One region of the Microbispora cellulosiformans genome, then DNA from elsewhere that is predicted to be linked to it. Evidence: riboswitches for the same ligand, from Rfam matches in the RefSeq annotation. Region 1 holds a riboswitch; each other region holds the start of a gene.
What was found. Region 1 has a riboswitch for cyclic di-AMP ahead of F5972_RS09155 (C40 family peptidase). Riboswitches for the same ligand answer to the same signal wherever they lie in the genome.

Region 1 (4,443 bases):
GCATGGAGGACGCCCGCGTACGGGTGCTGCTGGACGCCCTGCAGGACGCCGCCGCGGGGCTGCGCAAGGAGCTCGGCCTGCCGACCACCATCAGCAGGCCGGCCGACTACGTGAACGCGGTCGTGCCGGGCGAGCCCGGCGTGACGGCGGTGCCCGCGCGGGCGCTGGCGAACGACGACCCCCAGCTCCTCGACCAGCTCCTCGCCCTGCCCAACCTGCACCTGATCGTCGACGGCTACAACGTGACCAAGACCGGCTATCCGACGCTGACCCTCGCCGACCAGCGCGCCCGCCTGCTCACCGGGCTGGGCGGCCTCGCCGTGCAGGCGCGCGTGGAGGTGACGTGCGTCTTCGACGGCGCCGAGCTGAACGGGCCCGTGCAGGTCTCCGCGCCGCGCGGGGTGCGGGTGATGTTCAGCGCGCCCGGCGAGATCGCCGACGACCTCATCCGCACGCTCGTGCGCGCAGAGCCGCCGGGGCGCGGCATCGCGGTCGTCTCCTCCGACCGTGAGGTGGCCGACTCCGTCCGCCGCATGGGCGCCCGGCCGGTGCCCTCGCTCCTGCTGCTGCGCCGTCTCGGCCGCGGCTGATTCCGGCCGATCCAGTACGGCACGCTCCGTGCGGAGGCCGCTTCGGTGAGTGATGACTGCCGCGAATAGCTGCGAATAGGTTGAAGCGTCAAGATCGCCTAGATAGAGTCGCGCCGCAGGTTCGTTGATCCCGAAGGGGGCCCGAGTGCGAGGGCGTGTGCCGGTGGCCGCTGGGTTGGCCGCCGTGGTCCTGCTGACGCCGCTGACGGGCGCGCAGGCCGATCCGAAACCCACCCTTGCCCAGGCCAAGGCGAAGCTGAACCGGCTGAACGCGCAGGCGGACAAGCTCGTGGACCGCTACAACGCGGCCGGTGAGAAGTGGAAGTCGGCCAAGAAGAAGTATCTGGCGCTCAACGACGACTACAAGAAGCAGAACGCGCGGGTCGAGGCGCTGCGCTCGGGGCTGGTGACGATGGCGGTCAGCAGCTACCAGGTGGGCGGCATCGGCACCTGGGGCGTCTTCTACAACCCCGACCCCGACACCATGCTCAGCGGTCTCGCCACGTACAACCACATCTCCGCCGAGCGCATCGGACGGCTCCAGCAGTACGAGGGCGCGATCCAGGGCCTGAAGGACCGGCGCGACGAGACGAAGGCGGTCTACGCCGAGGCCGCCAAGGTCAGGAGCGAGCTCGCCGACGAGAAGAAGAAGGTCGACAAGCTCGTCAACGAGCAGATGAAGCTGCTGCGCTCGCTCGGCACCTACAACCCCGGCAATCCCAACAGCGCGGGCGTCGCCTACAAGGGCTCCGCTTCGGGCAACGCCCTGTCGGCTCTCCAGTTCGCCTACAAACAGGTCGGCAAGCCGTACCGCTACGGGGGCAGCGGGCCGGACTCCTGGGACTGCTCCGGCCTCGTCCAGGCCTCCTGGGCGGCGGGCGGGGTCGGCCTGCCGCGGACGAGCTACGAGCAGTGGGCCTGGGGCGCGAGCCGCCGCGTGTCCCTCGACGCGCTCCAGCCGGGCGATCTGCTCTTCCATGCGGGCTACGGCCACGTGGGCCTGTACGCGGGAGACGGCAAGGTCGTCCACGCGCCGCAGACCGGCGATGTTGTGAAGATTGTCACACTCGCGGAGTATCACGCGATCGGTGCCGTCCGTCCTTGACAGTCGGCGTGATCTTTGTTCCGGTTGGGAGCTAAGTGCCCAATTTGGGCGCTGTGGTGCCTGCTGTGAGCAGAGTCACACTTAGCCTTATGCGGCGTGGGTACGCTGCGGTTTCTCCCGCGCCGCCTTCGTTATCCGATCTTTATGCGCCGGGGCGGCTTTGCCGAGAGCCGCCGGATCTCGGTAGCTTCTGGGCCGCGGCGAGCACGCCTCGCCGCGGCGAGCCCGGTCCGGCCGGCCGGGCCCGCGTCATCCACCGTCGCCGGCGCCGTCCGTCTATTCACTCCCCTCAGGGGATTTCCGGGCGCCGGGGACCTGCCGAGTCCGTGCAGTCAGGAGGCACGGAGCCGGGGAACCATCGACCTTCTTCGCGAAGGTCCGGGGTGAATCGGCGCGTCCACGCGCCGTAGGGCGACTTCCCCGCCCGAACCCGTCAGCTAACCCGGTAGGCGTACGCGGAAGATCCAAGGAGAGATCCTGTCTACCACCCCCGCTAGCCTGTCCCGTCTTGCCCGAATTGCCCTTGGTGGTGCCGCTTTGACGGCATCCGTAGGGATCGCCGGCGCGCAGCCGGCGGCGGCCGACTCGGTGACGGTCACGGTCACGAAGGTGACCACGGAGACGAACACGAGGTCCGCCGCCACCGGGGCGGCCAAGAAAGCCGCGAGGAAGGCGACCAAGAAGGCCGCCGTCAAGCGGAAGAAGCTCAGCAAGGCCACGCTCCAGCTGGCCAAGGCGCAGCGAGCGGTCACGACCGCGAGGAAGCACATCGGCGATCCCTACCGCTACGGCGCCAGCGGACCGGGCGCGTTCGACTGCTCGGGCCTGGTCACCTACGCCTGGCGCAAGGCCGGCGTACGGCTGCCGCGCACGACGTGGTCCATCCGCAGCGCCGTACGGAAGAAGGTGTCCTGGGGCCACTTCAAGCCCGGCGACCTCATCTTCACCAGCGGCGGCGGCCACGTCGGCATGTACGTCGGGCACGGCAGGATGATCCACGCCCCGCACAGCGGCACGCGGGTCAGGATCGACAAGCTCGACTCCTACCGCAGGGCGACCTTCGTGGGCGCCGTACGCCCCGGCGGCTGATCCGTCCCCCTCGCCCGGTGCCGAGCCCGTTGTCGCCGGCATCACTTCCACGGCTCCGTCCTCCCGCACGGGTGGGCGGAGCCGTGGCGTTTCTCCGCCGACGGATCGGCCGACGGATCGGCCGACGGCTCGCCGGCGCCTGGTAGCGTGCTCGCGTCAGGTCCCGCGGGCGGGACGTCGCTGGACGGCTCGAACGCCGGTGGAGACCCGGTAAGACCCCTATGTGGCACAGGCCGGCGAAGCAGGAAGCCGCGGAAGCGCCGTGCGCGCGGCACAGGCCGGATCTCCGGCGTCCACGCCGAAGCGCACACGCTCGCGGCTTCGGCCCCCGCCGGTCCGTGTCCGTGGCCCTGGTGCTGGCCGCGCTGCTGGCCGGTTCGGCCGCCGCGGCGCCGCCCGACCCCCTCTCGCCCCTGCTGTCCCGGGCCCGCGCAGCCGTGCGCGAGCAGCCCGGCATGTGGACGGGCGCCTCCGTCGCCCGCGGTGAGCACACCGTCGTCGTCGGCGCGCCGCGGCGGCTGGTCGCCGAGATCGCCCGGCTGGCCGGCCGCGCCGACCGTACGGTCACGCGGGTCTGGGGAGCCCACGGCGGCGCGGTGGTCCTCGTGCCCCGCACCGAGGAGCAGGCGGCCCTCCTGGCCGCTCCGGCGGTGGTCGGCGGCCTCGCGGCCGTCGCGACCGGCGACCGGGTGATCGTGCAGCCCGCCGCGTTCGCCCGCCTGTCCGCGGTCGGCCGCCAGGTCGTCGTGACCCACGAGCTGACGCACGTCGCGGCCTCCGGGCCGCGCGCGGTGCCGATGTGGCTCCTGGAGGGCTTCGCCGACTACGTGGGCTACCTCGACAGCGGCCTGCCCGTTCACACGGTCGCCGCCGAACTCGCCGCGGACCTGCGAGCCGGCGGTGGAGCCGGAGCGGAAGCCGACAGGGAGGCCGGCACAGCGGCTGACACAGCGGCTGACACAGTGGCCGGCGCGCCGCTGGCCCGGCTGCCGGAGCCCGCGGACTTCGCCGCCAGGCCCGCCCAGGCGTACGAGGAGGCCTGGCTGGCCTGCCGCTACATCGCCGCCCGGTTCGGCGAGCGGCGGCTGGTCGCCCTCTACCGCGCCGCGCTGAGCGAGGACGCCGACACCGCGCTGCGGAACGTCCTCGGGCTGACCACCGCCGAGCTGACCCGCCTCTGGCGGTCCTCCGTACGGGCCGAGCTGGCCCGGTCCTGATCGCGGCCCTGATCCCGGTCCTGATCCTGGGGCAGGCGGGAGGCGGGACGGGCCTGCGAGAATGCGTTCCCGGGCGGGCCGCGTGGCCGTGGGCCGTCCGCCGCGCCGATACCGGGGGTGAGGATGGCGAACAGGACGTTGATCGTCACGAACGACTTCCCGCCCAGACCGGGAGGCATCCAGGCGTTCGTGCACGGCCTCGCCGCCCGCAGGCCGCCCGGCTCGGTCGTCGTGTACGCGCCGCGGTGGAAGGGGTGTGAGGAGTTCGACGCCCGCCAGCCGTACGAGGTGGTCCGCCATCCCTCCACGCTCATGCTGCCGACGCGCGCGGTGGCGGGCAGGGCGGCGGCGCTGGTCGAGGACGGCGCCACCGTCGTCTTCGGCGCCGCCGCGCCGCTGGGCCTGCTCGCCCCCGCCCTGCGCGCCGCCGGCGCGGCGCGGA
Region 2 (4,443 bases), on a different contig from region 1:
GGTCGATGGCGCGATTGGTCATCAGGATGTTCCATCGGCGGTCGATGACCAGCGCCGGGTACGGCTCGTGCGCGCGCAGCACCCGTGCGATCGCGTCCCAGGCCGCCGGCAGCGCGTCCCCGTCGAGCGGCCGCTCGGCGTAGCGGGGCGCGAAGCCGGCGGCGAGCAACAGCACGTTGCGCTCACGCAACGGCACGTCGAGCTGGTCGGCGAGCCGGAGGACCATGTCGGCGCTCGGGTTGGACCTGCCGGTCTCCACCAGGCTGACGTGACGGGCCGAGACGTCGGCGGCGATCGCGAGATCGAGCTGGCTGAGCCGCCGGCGATGCCGCCATTCCCGTAACAGTTCCCCGACCGTGCGCATGACCGCCGATGCTACTCATCGTGGCGCTCCGCGCCATGAAATGGGAGTTCATCGACACCGTCGCGGGCGGCGGAGACACTGCGTCCCGTGACTACGCGGAACACGACCACCGACAACAAGAGCATCGTCCAGCGGGCGCTGACGGCACTGGTCGCGACGGGCGACGTCGACGCGCTCGCGCCGTTGCTGAGCGACGACTTCACCCATCACCGGCCGGATTCGACCTCGAAGACCAAGACGGAATGGCTCGCCGCCGTACGCGCCGCGCTCGTCCCGCTCGCGGGCATGCGGGTCGAGATCCTGCATGTGCTGGCCGATGGTGATCACGTCGTGATGCACTCGCGGCGCCGGCTCCCCGGCGCCGGGCCGGGGATCGCGGTCGTCGACATCTGGCGGCTCGACGACGGGCTCATCGCCGAGGCGTGGGAGATCATCGAGCCGGCGGCCCGGGCGGCCGCCAATCTGACGTGGTGGGAATCGGCTGATCGATGAGCACCCGGGCCGGGGGTCGGGAACCATGGTTCGCGATCCCCGGCCCGGGGGTCGTCAGGAGGCGAGCTCGGCGGGGTAGACCGGGTAGCCGTACCCGGCGACCTGCCAGGCGGGGCGGGTGCGGGCCTCGACGGCGCCGTTGCCGGTGTTGCCCTCGACGGTGCGGATGGTGCCGTCGCCGTTGTCCCTGACGACGAAGCCGACGTGCTGGATGTCGCCGATCTTGTTGCTGCCGCTCCAGCTGAAGAACACCACGGCCCCGGGCTTGGGCGTACGGCCCCAGCGGCCGTGGTCGGCGAACCAGCGGGCGTGCTCCACGGTGTAGGCGTCGGAACCCATCACCGGCTGGATGCCGAGCTGCTGGCCCACCCAGGAGACGAACATGTCGCACCAGGGGGCGTTCTCGTATTCCTCCAGCGCCCCGCCGTCGCGCGCGAGGGTCTCGCGGGCGCGCGGGCTGGTCATGTACCACTCCTGGAACTTGGTCCCGCCGCCGGCGGAGTTCTCGCTGATGCCGACCTGGCTCGCGGCCAGCTTGATGACGTCCTGGGGGCCGACCTTGGGCAGCCGGGCGGCGATCTCGGTCAGGGACGGCGCGGCCGCGGCCGCTGCGGCCGGGCCCTTGCCGGAGGCCGGGTTGTCCGCCGCCTGCGCGGCGGGAGAGGCGATCGCCACGGCCGAGGCGAGGACTCCGCCGGCGAGGGCCGTGCGCAGACAGGTCGAGAGGGCGTGCATGATGGGCGGACTCCCTTTGCTTCCATGCCGCCGACCGGGTTAGCTGACGGGTTCGGGCTGGAAGTCGCCCTACGGCAGGTATGCCGATTCACCCCAGGAAGAGGTTGGGTCCCCGGCTCCGCTTACGCGGATTAGGCGGCCGGGCGGCAGGCCGAGATCGGCCGGCCGCGTCGGTGTGAGGTGGGCTTTCTTGACCACTGAGATGAGCAAGTGGGCCCTGAGTTGCTCAAAAAGTAATAGACAAGCCCAAACCGGTCAAGTGATGACAACTCGGGTTTTACCTGGCGCGATGCCGGACGGGCGAGCGCAAAGGGCGGGTTCGCCCGCCCCGCCGGGGATGCCGCGTTCCCCTTCTTCTCCTCTGCTCACACCTTTGTTCGCCCAGAGCGAACGCACCTCGCTCACCTGGGCAGACGTACGGTCACCGTCAGGCCGCCCTCCGGCCGGGCACGGGCGTCGGCCGTACCGCCGTGCGCGACCGCGATGGCGCGGACGATGGACAGGCCGAGCCCGGCGCCGCGGGCCGACCGGATCCGGTCGCCGCCGTGCCGCCGGAACGGCTCGAACAGGTCGCCGACCTCGTACGGCGGCACCGGCGGCCCGGTGTTCTCCACCGTCAGGCACGCCCCGGCGTCGTCCTCGCGCAGCCGGACCCAGACCTCCCCGTCCCGAACGTTGTACTTGACGGCGTTCTCCAGCAGGTTGACCAGGCAGCGTTCCAGGAAGAGCGGATCGCCGTGCGCGACGGCCGGGCGCAGGTCCTCGTGCACCGTGACCTTCCCTCGGCGCGGCTGCGGGCCGATCTGCTCCATCGCCGTACGGACGACCTGCCGCAGGTCCACCGGCCTGCGGGTGGTGATCTCCTGCTCCGACTGCGCCAGCATGAGCAGCCCGTCGATCAGCCGCTCGTACCGGGCGGTGGCGCCCAGCAGCGCCCGGGCCAGCGCCTTGAGGTCCTCCGACGCGGCGGGCTCCTCCAGCGACACCTCCAGCACCGTGCGGTTCACCGCCAGCGGGGTGCGCAGTTCGTGGGAGGCGTTGGCGATGAAACGGCGCTGGGCGTCGAAGACCCGGTGCAGCCGGTCGAGCATCGCGTCGAAGGTGTCGGCGAGCCGCTTGATCTCGTCCTGCGGGCCGCGCAGGGCGATCCGCTCGTGCAGGGTGCTCTCCGACAGCCGCTGCGCGGTCTCGGTCACCCGGTCGAGCGGGCGCAGCGCGCGGTCGGCCACCAGGTAGCCCAGCACCACCGCGACCACCCCGACGAGGATCATCACGATCAGCGACGACCGGAGCACGTCGTTCAGCACGTCGGCGGCGCCCTGCTCGACGTCGGTGCGCACGCGCCGCGCGATCACGTCGGCGCCGAGCGCGCCGCCCGGCAGGCTGTCGGCGGGCAGGGCGGCGCCGGACACCGCGGGGGCAGGGCGCCCGCCGTGGCTCACCTTGTCCACCGCCACGACGAACCGCTGGTTGAGCGCCCGCGCGGTCAGCAGGTGGGTGAACCACAGCAGCACCGAGCCCGCGACGAAGAACAGCCCGCCGTACAGCAGGGTGAGCCGCGTCCGCAGCCCCAGCCTGCGCCACACCAGCAGGCGGCGGGTCACAGGCGGTACCCCCGGCCCGGGACGTTCTCGATCACCGGGGGGTCGCCCAGTTTCCTGCGCAGCGAGGTGATGGTGACGCGCAGCACGCCCGTGCCGGCGCCGGCGTGCTCGTCCCACACGCTCGCGCGCAGCCGCGCCGAGCTGACCAGGCCGCCGCCGGCGCGCATCAGCTCGTGCAGCACGTCGAACTCGCGGCGGCCCAGCGCCACCTGCCGCCCGTCCCGGGCCACCGTACGGCGGGCCGGGTCGAGCCGGATCCCGGCGCGCTCCAGCACCGGCGGCGCGGCCCGGGGGGTGCGCCGGGCCAGCGCCCGCACCCGCGCCACCAGCTCGGCGAACACGAACGGCTTGACCAGGTAGTCGTCGGCGCCCAGGGCCAGGCCGCCGACCCGGTCCCGCACCCGCCCCGCCGCGGTCAGCATGAGGATCCGGCTCGCGCCGCTCGCCGTGACCAGCTCCCGGCACACCTCGTCCCCGTGGACGTCGGGCAGGTCGCGGTCGAGCACCACCACGTCGTAGCCGACGTAGGAGGCCAGCTCCAGCGCCTCCCGGCCGTCGTAGGCCACGTCGACCGCGATCGCGTGCAGCCGCAGCCCGCGGGCGACGGCGTCGGCCAGTTGTTCCTCGTCCTCGACCACCAGCACCCGCATCCTCGCCTCCCGCTCGGCACCGACAGTGGCGCACGCGGTGTTAGGCCCGGATAAGCGAAGCCTCCCGGATCACCCGCGGCTCCTCCTTATCCGTGATTAGCACCGGCTGCGCTGGAGTTGGGCCCCGTCCCGGGCGAAGGCCCCGGGGGAGGAGGAACGACCATGCGCCTGCGACCGACACGCTCACGACCCCTGCGCCCGCGACCCGTACGGACGGGGCTGCGCCTGGCCCTCGCCACGGCTCTCGCGACGACCCTCGCGACGGCGGCAGCCTGTGGTGACGCCGAGGGCGGCGCCTCCGACGGCGACGGAATCGCCGCCGCGTCCACGGCCAGGACCACGGCCGGGGCCACGCCGTCGGCCTCGGCGAGCACCGACCTGCGCGAGGCCCAGATCAAGTTCGCCCAGTGCATGCGGGAACACGGCGTGGACATGCCCGACCCCGACGCCTCCGGCCGCGTCCAGATCCGCGGCCGGAAGGGAGAGGAGGCGACGACCCGCGAGGCCATGCGGGCCTGCGAGCACTTCATGAAGAACGCCGTCGGCGACCGGGCGGGCGCCGACGACCCCCGGGAACGCGACCGGATGCTCAAGTTCG
Region 3 (4,443 bases), on a different contig from region 1:
CGCGGCGGTCGGAGGATCGGTACGTGTGTCGGTCATCCCGCCATCCTTCCCCGGTCCCCGGCGGCCGGCCACTTCATTACCGCCCGCGGGGAGACTGGGCTTGAGTCTCCCGTAGGGGGAGACGCGAGAGTGCAGGCATGGACGGCGACACGTTCTTCACGATCGGAGCCCTGGCCCGGCGGACCGGCCTGACGGTCAAGGCCATCCGGTTCTACTCCGACACCGGAATCGTGCCGCCGGCAGACCGCAGCCCGGGCGGCTACCGGCTTTACGACATCGGCGCGCTCGCGCGTCTGGACCTGGTGCGCACCCTGCGTGATCTGGGGCTCGACCTCGCTGTCATCCGGCAGGTGCTGGAGCGGGAGGTCTCGGTGCCCGAGGTCGCGGCCGCGCACGCCGACGCACTGGAGGTGCAGATCCGCACCCTCCGGCTGCGGCGCGCCGTACTGCGCGCGGTAGCCAAGCGGGGCTCCACCCCCGAGGAGATGGACCTCATGCACAAACTCGCCAAGCTCTCCGACGACGAACGCCGGCGCCTGATCACCGGCTTCATCGACGACACCTTCGGCGGGCTCGACGCCAACGCCGAGTTCGTCGCCATGATGCGCTCGACCATGCCCGAACTGCCGGACGACCCCGAACCCGAACAGGTCGACGCCTGGGTGGAACTCGCCGAGCTCACCCAGGATCCCGACTTCCGCGCCGCCGTCCGCCGCATGGCGGAGTACCAGGCGGCCCAGCGGGCGCAGGGCGACCGCACCGGCCTCCACCACGATCTCACCGAAACCGTCCGCGAGAGCGTCGGCCGCGTGCTCGATGCCGGTATAGCCCCGGGTTCGGCCGAGGCCGCACCCGTCGTCGACGCCCTCACCGCCCGGTACGCGCAGACCTTCGGCCGAGCCGACGACGCCGGCTTGCGCCGCTGGCTGCTGACGCGCCTGGAGATCGGCGGCGATCCCCGCGCGGAACGCTATTGGCACCTGCTGGCCGTCATCAACGGATGGCCCGCCCCGCCAAGCCTCGCACCGGTGTTCACGTGGTTCGCGGACGCCCTGCGCACGCACACCGGGCAGCAGTCCCGCGCGCGGTAGTCCCGCACCCGGCGGCCGCCATCGAAGCGCCGGCGCGGTTCGCTAGTACATCGAGATGTGGACGTGGTCGTAGTGGTTGGCGGTGACGCCGCCGCGGTCGGACATCGGGCGCCAGCCGGGATGACCGAGGTTGTAGATGCGTTGCCGCCAGATCACGTACATCACGCCGAGCTTCGGGCCGTTCTTGATGGCCCAGGCGGCCAGGCTGTCGCCGAGCGCCTGCATCTGCGCCGAGGGCATGGAGCCGCCCGAGCTCATCATGAAGTCGCAGGCGCGGCCGAGGGGGTGCTCGCCGCTGTTCTCGGCCCGGTAACAGCCGACCGGGAAGCCCAGATCGAAGTGGCTTTCCACCTCGGACCGCATCAGCCGCATCCGGGGCGTGATGTTGTCGGCTCCGGCCGGCAGCTCGGGCGCCCACGAGCCGCTCGCCCTCCGGCCCGGGGCGATCGGGACCAGGCGGTCGATCTTGTCCTGGATGTCGTCGATGAGCTTCTCGGCCTCCCGGCGCTGGCCGGCGACCTCCGCGGCCTGCGACTTCAGCGACGCGGTGAGCGCCTTCGCCGCCTCGGCGGCCTTCTGCCGTTCGGCGCGGACCTCGTCCACGCGCGCGAGCCTCGCGGCCTGTTCCTCCTTGAGCTGGTAGGCCACCGCGGAGACGGTCAGGTTGGGCAGGACGCGCACGCTGTCGGTCTGGTACCGCAGCCTGACGAACTCCCGGACCTCGTCGAGGGTCGCCGTGTAGTCGGCCTCCGCCCTGCTCACGCGGGCGCGCGCCGCCGCCTCGTCGTCGCGTGCCTTGGCGAGCGCGACCCGCTTGGCGTTGTAGTCGGCGATGAGCCGGTCGACCTTCTTCTGCAGGCCGGCGAGTTGCTTCTTGAGCTGCTTCTCCGTCGGCTTGGGGGCGGCGGTGCCCCCGGCGGCAGTGCCGAGGACGAGGGCCGCGGCGGTGAGCACGCCTGCGGCCAGGGGGAACGCGCGGGGCAGAGCCCACTCCTCTCCATCTGCCGACCGGGTTAGCTGACGGGTGCGGGCTGGAGGAGCCCGGGCAGCGACGTGCCTTTACCCCAGAGGCGTGAACGGGTCCCCGGCTCCCGGGCGAGGCGCCCGGGATTAGGCGGCACCGGCTGTGACCGGTGGTGCCAGGGATACTAGTGGTAAAGAAAAGGCGACTGCCACCCCAAGTCGCAACCGTACGGAGATCAGTCCGTTACCACCTCACGCAGCATGCGGGCCGCCTCCTCCGGGAGCACGTCGTTGACGAAGGCGCCCATCGCCGACTCCGATCCGGCGAGATACTTCAGCTTGTCCGCCGTCCGCCGGATCGTGAAGAGCTGGAGGTGGAGGTAGGCCAGATCCCGCCGGTAGGTGACCGGCGCCTGGTGCCAGGCCGCGACGTACGGCATGACGACGCCGAACAGCCCGTCGAGGCGGCGCAGCACGTCGATGTACAGCGGCGCGAAGGCGGCCCGCTCCTCCTGCGACAGCGCCGGGATGTCCGGCACCCGGCGGTGCGGGTAGAGGTGCACCTCGAACGGATACCGGGCGGCGGCCGGGACGAAGGCCGTCCAGTGCTCGTTGGCGGCGACCACGCGGGGCCCCCTCCGCTCGGCCGCGAGGACGTCCGCGAACAGGTTGCCGCCGCGGTGCCGGGCGGCGGTGTCCAGCATCTGCCGGGTACGCGGCGTGACGTACGGATAGGCGTAGATCTGCCCATGCGGGTGCGGCAGCGTGATGCCGATCTCGGCGCCGCGGTTCTCGAAGCAGAAGACTTGCTCCACGCCGGGCAGCGCGGACAGTTCGGCCGTGCGGTCGGCCCACGCCTCGACGACCAGCACGGCCCGCTCGTCGCCGAGCGAGCTGAAGGAGGCGTCGTGGTCGGAGGTGAAGCAGACGACCTCGCAGCGCCCGATCCCCGGCCGCACCTCGCTCAGCCCGCCCACCTGCTCGTACGCGCCGGTGTTGAAGCTGAACGACGGGAAGCGGTTCTCGAACACCGCCACCTCGTACGGCGAGGGGATCTCCGAGCCGGGATGCCCGGGGCAGAGCGGGCACTCCTGGGCGGACGGCAGGTGGGTGCGGGTCTGGCGGTGCCGGGCGACGGCCACCCACTCGTCCATGAGCGGGTCGTGCCGCAACTCGGACGCGAGAGGGCGCGCGGGCAGATCCCGCGGGTCGGCGGCGGCGTGGTCGGCGTCGTCGCGGCGGTCGAAGTAGATCAGCTCCCGGCCGTCGGCCAGATGGGCGATGGTGCGCTTCACGGTGGATCTCCAGCTTCACAGTGCTCTTTCGCGGCATCACTGCGGGTGTGCCGTCGGGGAGTGTCTGTCACAGGGAGGCGGTCTCCAGGGACGCCTCACCGGACGGATCGGCGAGGAGAAGCTCGCCGGCCTGCTCCGACAGCACGGCGCGGGCCTCCTCGGGCAGGCCCGCGTCGCTCACGACCACGTCGGCCTCGCCGAGCGCCGCGATCGTGCTGATGCCGATCGTCCCCCACTTGGTGTGGTCGGCCAGGACGACGAGCCGCTGGGCGGCCGCGATCAGGGCGCGGTCGGTCTCCGCCTCCAGCAGGTTGGGGGTGGTGAAACCGGCCCGGACGCTCATCCCGTGCACGCCGAGCATGAGGGTGTCGACGTTCAGGGAGCGGACGGCCGCGACCGCGACCGGGCCGACCAGCGCGTCGGACGGCGTCCGCACGCCGCCCACGAGCACCACGGTCTGGTCGGGGCGTCCCGCCCGGTGGAAGACGTCGGCCACCTGGACGGAGTTGGTGATCACGGTCAGCTCGGGCACGTCCACCAGGTGGTGGGCCAGCGTCCAGGTCGTCGTCCCGGCCGAGAGCGCGACGGAGCTTCCCGGCGGCACGAGCGGGGCCGCGCGGCGGGCGACGGCCTCCTTCTCGGCCTGCTGCCGCATCGACTTGGCCGCGAAGCCCGGCTCCTCGGTGGAGCCGGTGCCGGTGGCGGTGGCCCCGCCGTGCACCTTGACGATCAGGCCGCGCTCCGCCAGGACCTCAAGGTCGCGGCGGATCGTCATGTCCGACACCCCGAGCTCACGCACGAGTTGCGCGACCCGCACCCCGCCGGACCTGCGCACCCTCTCCAGGATCGCCTGCTGCCGTTGCTGGGCCAGCATCCACCACTCCCGTCAACAGATTCCACCAAATCATGCCAGGCTTACGTTCAGGAGTGTTGAGTTGGGGTGCGGGTACTTGCCGCCGCCCGCCCGCGGGAGGACAGTGGGCGAAAGCCGTACTCCAGGGAAGGCGGCCGCGATGGGCAGACGCGCACGCAAGTCGAAGGCCCGCAGGAAGAAGAAGGCCAACCACGGCAAGCGCCCCACGGGCCGGTAACCC
Region 4 (4,443 bases), on a different contig from region 1:
GGCCGAGGACCAGCCGCGGGGTCCACCACACGATCGGATCCGAGGGGTGCTGGAGGTAGACCACCCGCGACCCGGCCCAGGCGGAGGCGGGCGCGGCCAGGTCGGCGGGCCCGTTGGCGAAGCGCACGGTCTCGCCGTCCCGGTAGACGGGCAGCACCTCCCGGCTGCCCGGGTCGCGGTCGTCCACGAACCGCCGCCACAGCGGGCTGCTGTCGGGCGGCCCGACGAACAGCGCGCCGCCGGTGCGCACGCGCAGGTCGCGGTCGTCGCGGAAGGCCGACTCCGCGCCGAACGCCCCCAGGCTCTCCCCGAACACCAGCAGCCGGGGCCGGTGACCGGCGGGCAGCCGCGTCCACCGGGCGTACACCTGGCCGAACAGCTCACGCCCCGCCGCCGTGACGCGCTCGCGGTCCACCAGGAACGACAGCCAGCTCGGCAGGTAGGAGTACTGAATCGAGACCAGCGCGGTGTCTCCTCCGTACATGAACTCCAGGGCGGCGGCCGCCTGGGGGTCCACCCAGCCCGTGCCCGTCGTCGTGATCACGCACAGCACCGCGCGGCGGAACGCGCCGGTCCGGTCCAGTTCCCGTACGGCGAGGGCGGCCCGCTCGCGGGCGGTCGCGGCCGAGTCGAGCCCCGCGTAGACCCGGACCGGCGGGAGCGCGGGCCGCCCGGTGAAACCGCTCAGCTCCCCGACGGCGGGGGCGCCGGCGACGAACGCCCGGCCCTCCAGGCCGAGCGACGCGAAGGAGACGAGGGAGGAGGGGCCGCCAGAGACGGTGGCGGACCGGGGCGGCGAGGTGCCGGGGGCGGTCTCGCTGTTGATCGCCGCGAAGCTGTTGTCGGCCCCTCTGAGCAGCGCCTCGCTGAGGATCCCGTCGGTGAGCAGGACGGCCAGCACGCCCACGCCGAGCCCCGCGGCCAGCCGCGCCGCCGTGGCGGGGATCCATCGGCCGAGCACGCCTCCGAGCGCCCGGGCCGCGACGCGCAGCGCCCGGGCGGCGGCCAGCAGGAGCAGGAACACCGCCGCCGCGACGAACGGCACGCCGAGGTAGCCGAGCCGTTCCGGCGGGCGCAGCCCCATCAGCGGGTAGATGGCCCGCTGGGCGCGTACGCCGAGGACCAGCGACGCGGCGCCCAGCCCGCAGCCGAACGTCGCGACCAGGCGGCGCACCCGCCGCCGTCCCGTACGGCGCCATCCCTCGCGCCACCTCTCGCGCCGGGCCTCGGGACACCGGCGGGCGACCGGGGCGGCGCTCCGGCGGGTCAGGGCGCCGGCGGTCACGCCGGCCAGGTATCCGGTCGCGGTCAGCACCCCCGCGATGATCCCCTGCAGCGGCCACGAGCGGGGCAGCAGCGACGGCGTGAGGGACAGGCAGAAGAAGATCGCGGCGAACAGGATCCCGGCCGTGTCCAGCGCTGCGCCGAGCCGCACCCGCCCTTCCCGCATCAGGCCCCCGATTCGCCGCCTGTCCGCCGATCTCGCGGAGCAGGCAGGCTATCAAGTCACCCGCAGGTCACCGCCTTGCCCCCCGCGTCGCTCCCGCGCCGCCGCGTCACCCCCAGTGGTCGCCCCAGCCCCAGAGGTTGGGGCCGAGCGCCGTGGCGGGGTCGTCGTGGTAGACGCCGAACCTGCCGCGGAAGAACAGCATCGGCCGCTGCTCCGGATGGACGGGTTCGAGTTCGCGGACCAGGCCGATCACCACGTCGTGGTCTCCGGCCACGTGCACCTCCCGCACCTCGCCGTGGACGCGCAGCAGCACGTCCCGCAGGGCGGGCGTGCCCCAGCGGGACAGGTCCCAGGCGAGCCCGGCGAACTTGTCGCCGTTGCTCGATCCGAACCTCGCGCACACGTCTACCTGCTCCTCGCCGAGGACGTTGACGCAGAAGCGGCCGGACGTCCTGATCCGCGGCCAGGCGCGGCCCTTGTGGTCGGCGCAGAAGAGGACGAGCGGTGGTTCGAGAGACACCGACGCGAACGACTGGCAGGCGAACCCCACCGGCTCTCCGTCGTCCAGGCCCGTGACCACGGTCACGCCGGTCGCGAACATGCCGAGCGCGCGCCGGAACTCCGCGGGCGACGGCGGCGGCACGTCGCCGGAGCCGGGGTCGCCGAGGCCGGGGCCGGCGGAAGCTGCGGTCATGGGTTCACCTTTCGCGTGCGGTCCGGTGCCTCTGGTGCGGTGCTGGTGCGGCTCTGGTCCGGTGACTCAGCGCTCAGGTCACGAACTTACAAACCCCCTCGGCGCCGCTTCGCACGGGATCCCGTCCAGCGGGCGGTCTGTACGACGAGTCTGCCCAGGTAAAAACATGTTTTGTCAGGTTTACACCATTGTTGCGCCGTATGTACCTTTAGGTGCCACGGCATGGATGCCGGTGACCTCCGCGTCGCCTCCGTTGCCGTGTCGTTGCCCGGACCGTGCGCTCACCAGGGCGCGCGGCCGCCGAGTCCGCGTTCCGCGGAGCCGGGGACCCACTTTTCGGGGTGAATCGCTGCGCAGGCCCCCAGATGCGCTCGTAGGGCACTTCCTGCCCGAACCCGTCAGCTAACCCGGTAGGCGGCATGGAAGCAAGGAGCTCCACCCGCGTCATGCCCACCCTCAGGTTCTCTCCCGCCATGCGGCCTTCCGGCCGCCGCCTGCGCGCCGCCCTCGCCGCGGCGGCACTCGCGGTCTCGGCCGGCACGGCCACCCTCACCGCCGCCACGCTCGCCGCCACCGCGGCGGCGCCCGCTCCCGCCTACGCGAACCCGCACACGTACGGCCAGGACGTCTCCGGCTACGAGGCCGACCACGACTGGATCAACAGCCGGGCGCAGTTCGGCTTCATCAAGGCCACCGAGGGCCTGGACTGGGTCGACTCGTCCTTCCCCCGGCACTGGCGCGAGCTGGACAAGAAGGGGATCGTCCGCGGCGTCTACCACTACGGCCATCCCTCCAACGACCCGATCGCCGAGGCCGACCACTTCCTCCGCGTGGTGAACGCGCAGCCGGGCAAGCGGGGCGACATCCTCGTGCTCGACCTGGAGACCGCCGACGGCCAGTCGGTGGAACGCGTCAACGCCTGGGCCAGGAAGTGGCTGGAGTACGTGACCGCCAAGACCGGTGTCAGGCCGATGTTCTACAGCGGCTGGAACTTCGCCGACAAGTACGGCCAGGGCCTGGGTGACTATCCGCTGTGGGTGGCCCACTACAGCCGGGACCCGGGCGACATCAGCCCGCCGGCCGACTGGACGAGCTGGGCGATCCACCAGTACACCGACTCACCGATCGACCAGAACGTCTCCTCGCTGAGCCCGGTCGAGCTGCGCGCACTCGGCCGTCCCTGAGGCCCGTTCCCGGGGCGAGCGCCGCCCGCCCCGGGAAAGCCCCGCTCAGACCACTTCAGATTCGGACCACTTCAGATTCAGACCACCGCGCCGGATCCGTCGCGCGCCACGGGGCGGCGACGGGGTGCGGCGGGCGCGGGCGGCGGCTGACCGGCGCGCCGCTCCAGCTCGATCGCCGCCGGCCCCGCCACGAACGACGACGACAGCGTGCCCACGACGATGCCGATCAACAGGGCGATCGCGAAGTCGCGCAGCGAGTCGCCGCCGAACACCGCCAGCGCCGCCAGGATGAACAACGCGCCGAGCCCCGTGTTGACCGTACGCGGCACGGTCTGCAGGATCGCCGTGTTCACCACCCGCCCGAAGGGCGTCCCCCGCGACACCGGCCACAGCTCTCGGACCCGGTCGAAGAGCACGACCTTGTCGTTGACCGAGTATCCGATGATCGTCAGCATCGCGGCCAGGAAGACGCCGTCGATCGGCTTGCCCATCCAGGCGAACGCGCCGACGACGACGGCCGCGTCCACGAACAGCGCCGCCACGGCGGCGGCGCCGAACGTCCATCGGAAGCGGAACGCCAGGTAGGCGAGCTGGGCCGCGAGCGCGACGCCGAGCGCGATGAGCGCGTTGCGGCGCAGCTCCGCGCCCAGGCTCGGCCCGACGAGCTCGTCGCGCTGCTTGGTGACGTCCCCGACGCTCCGGTCCAGGGCCTCCTCGACGCGGACGACGTCGTCGGCGGTGATCTGCCCGGTCCGTACGGAGATCGCGTCGTCCGACCGCTGCACCACGGCGGTGGGGAACCCGGCGTCCGACACCGCCTGCCGGGCCGCGGTGACGTCGACCGGCCTGCTCGTGGCGAACTCCACGATCCGCCCGCCGGTGAACTCGACGCCGTAGTTCAGTCCGCGGGTGACCAGCCCCGCGCCCACCAGCACGAGTAGCCCGGCCGCGACGGCGAGCCAGCGCCGCCCCGCCCGCATCAGGTCGGGATCACGCCGGGTCAGCCAGGTCCTGACCCGGCCGATCGAGCCGAGGCCCGAGACTCCCGGGCCGGCCCTGCCGATCAGGGCGGAGGCGAGCACCCGGGTGATCAGCATGGCCGAGACCAGTGAGGC

Region 2: linked by a shared signal. The riboswitch ahead of F5972_RS14910 (CHAP domain-containing protein) and the one ahead of F5972_RS09155 (C40 family peptidase) in region 1 are both predicted to bind cyclic di-AMP.
Region 3: linked by a shared signal. The riboswitch ahead of F5972_RS19910 (coiled-coil domain-containing protein) and the one ahead of F5972_RS09155 (C40 family peptidase) in region 1 are both predicted to bind cyclic di-AMP.
Region 4: linked by a shared signal. The riboswitch ahead of F5972_RS16650 (glycoside hydrolase family 25 protein) and the one ahead of F5972_RS09155 (C40 family peptidase) in region 1 are both predicted to bind cyclic di-AMP.

What each region holds. Positions count from the first base shown of each region.
Region 1 covers NZ_VYTZ01000003.1:241,223-245,665, forward strand. The annotation lists gene F5972_RS09145 (NYN domain-containing protein) at 1-590, shown strand, start outside; gene F5972_RS09150 (C40 family peptidase) at 754-1,695, shown strand; cyclic di-AMP (ydaO/yuaA leader) riboswitch at 2,002-2,162, shown strand; gene F5972_RS09155 (C40 family peptidase) at 2,233-2,784, shown strand; gene F5972_RS09160 (hypothetical protein) at 3,123-4,001, shown strand; gene F5972_RS09165 (glycosyltransferase family 4 protein) at 4,125-4,443, shown strand, end outside.
Region 2 covers NZ_VYTZ01000005.1:149,333-153,775, reverse strand. The annotation lists gene F5972_RS14920 (helix-turn-helix domain-containing protein) at 1-364, opposite strand, end outside; gene F5972_RS14915 (nuclear transport factor 2 family protein) at 452-856, shown strand; gene F5972_RS14910 (CHAP domain-containing protein) at 911-1,591, opposite strand; cyclic di-AMP (ydaO/yuaA leader) riboswitch at 1,605-1,739, opposite strand; gene F5972_RS14905 (sensor histidine kinase) at 1,993-3,195, opposite strand; gene F5972_RS14900 (response regulator transcription factor) at 3,192-3,845, opposite strand; gene F5972_RS14895 (hypothetical protein) at 4,008-4,443, shown strand, end outside.
Region 3 covers NZ_VYTZ01000007.1:20,477-24,919, reverse strand. The annotation lists gene F5972_RS19920 (DinB family protein) at 1-36, opposite strand, end outside; gene F5972_RS19915 (MerR family transcriptional regulator) at 138-1,091, shown strand; gene F5972_RS19910 (coiled-coil domain-containing protein) at 1,134-2,045, opposite strand; cyclic di-AMP (ydaO/yuaA leader) riboswitch at 2,080-2,218, opposite strand; gene galT (galactose-1-phosphate uridylyltransferase) at 2,291-3,349, opposite strand; gene F5972_RS19900 (DeoR/GlpR family DNA-binding transcription regulator) at 3,417-4,223, opposite strand.
Region 4 covers NZ_VYTZ01000005.1:517,201-521,643, reverse strand. The annotation lists gene F5972_RS16660 (alpha/beta hydrolase) at 1-1,435, opposite strand, end outside; gene F5972_RS16655 (flavin reductase family protein) at 1,557-2,144, opposite strand; cyclic di-AMP (ydaO/yuaA leader) riboswitch at 2,433-2,576, shown strand; gene F5972_RS16650 (glycoside hydrolase family 25 protein) at 2,591-3,328, shown strand; gene secD (protein translocase subunit SecD) at 3,406-4,443, opposite strand, start outside.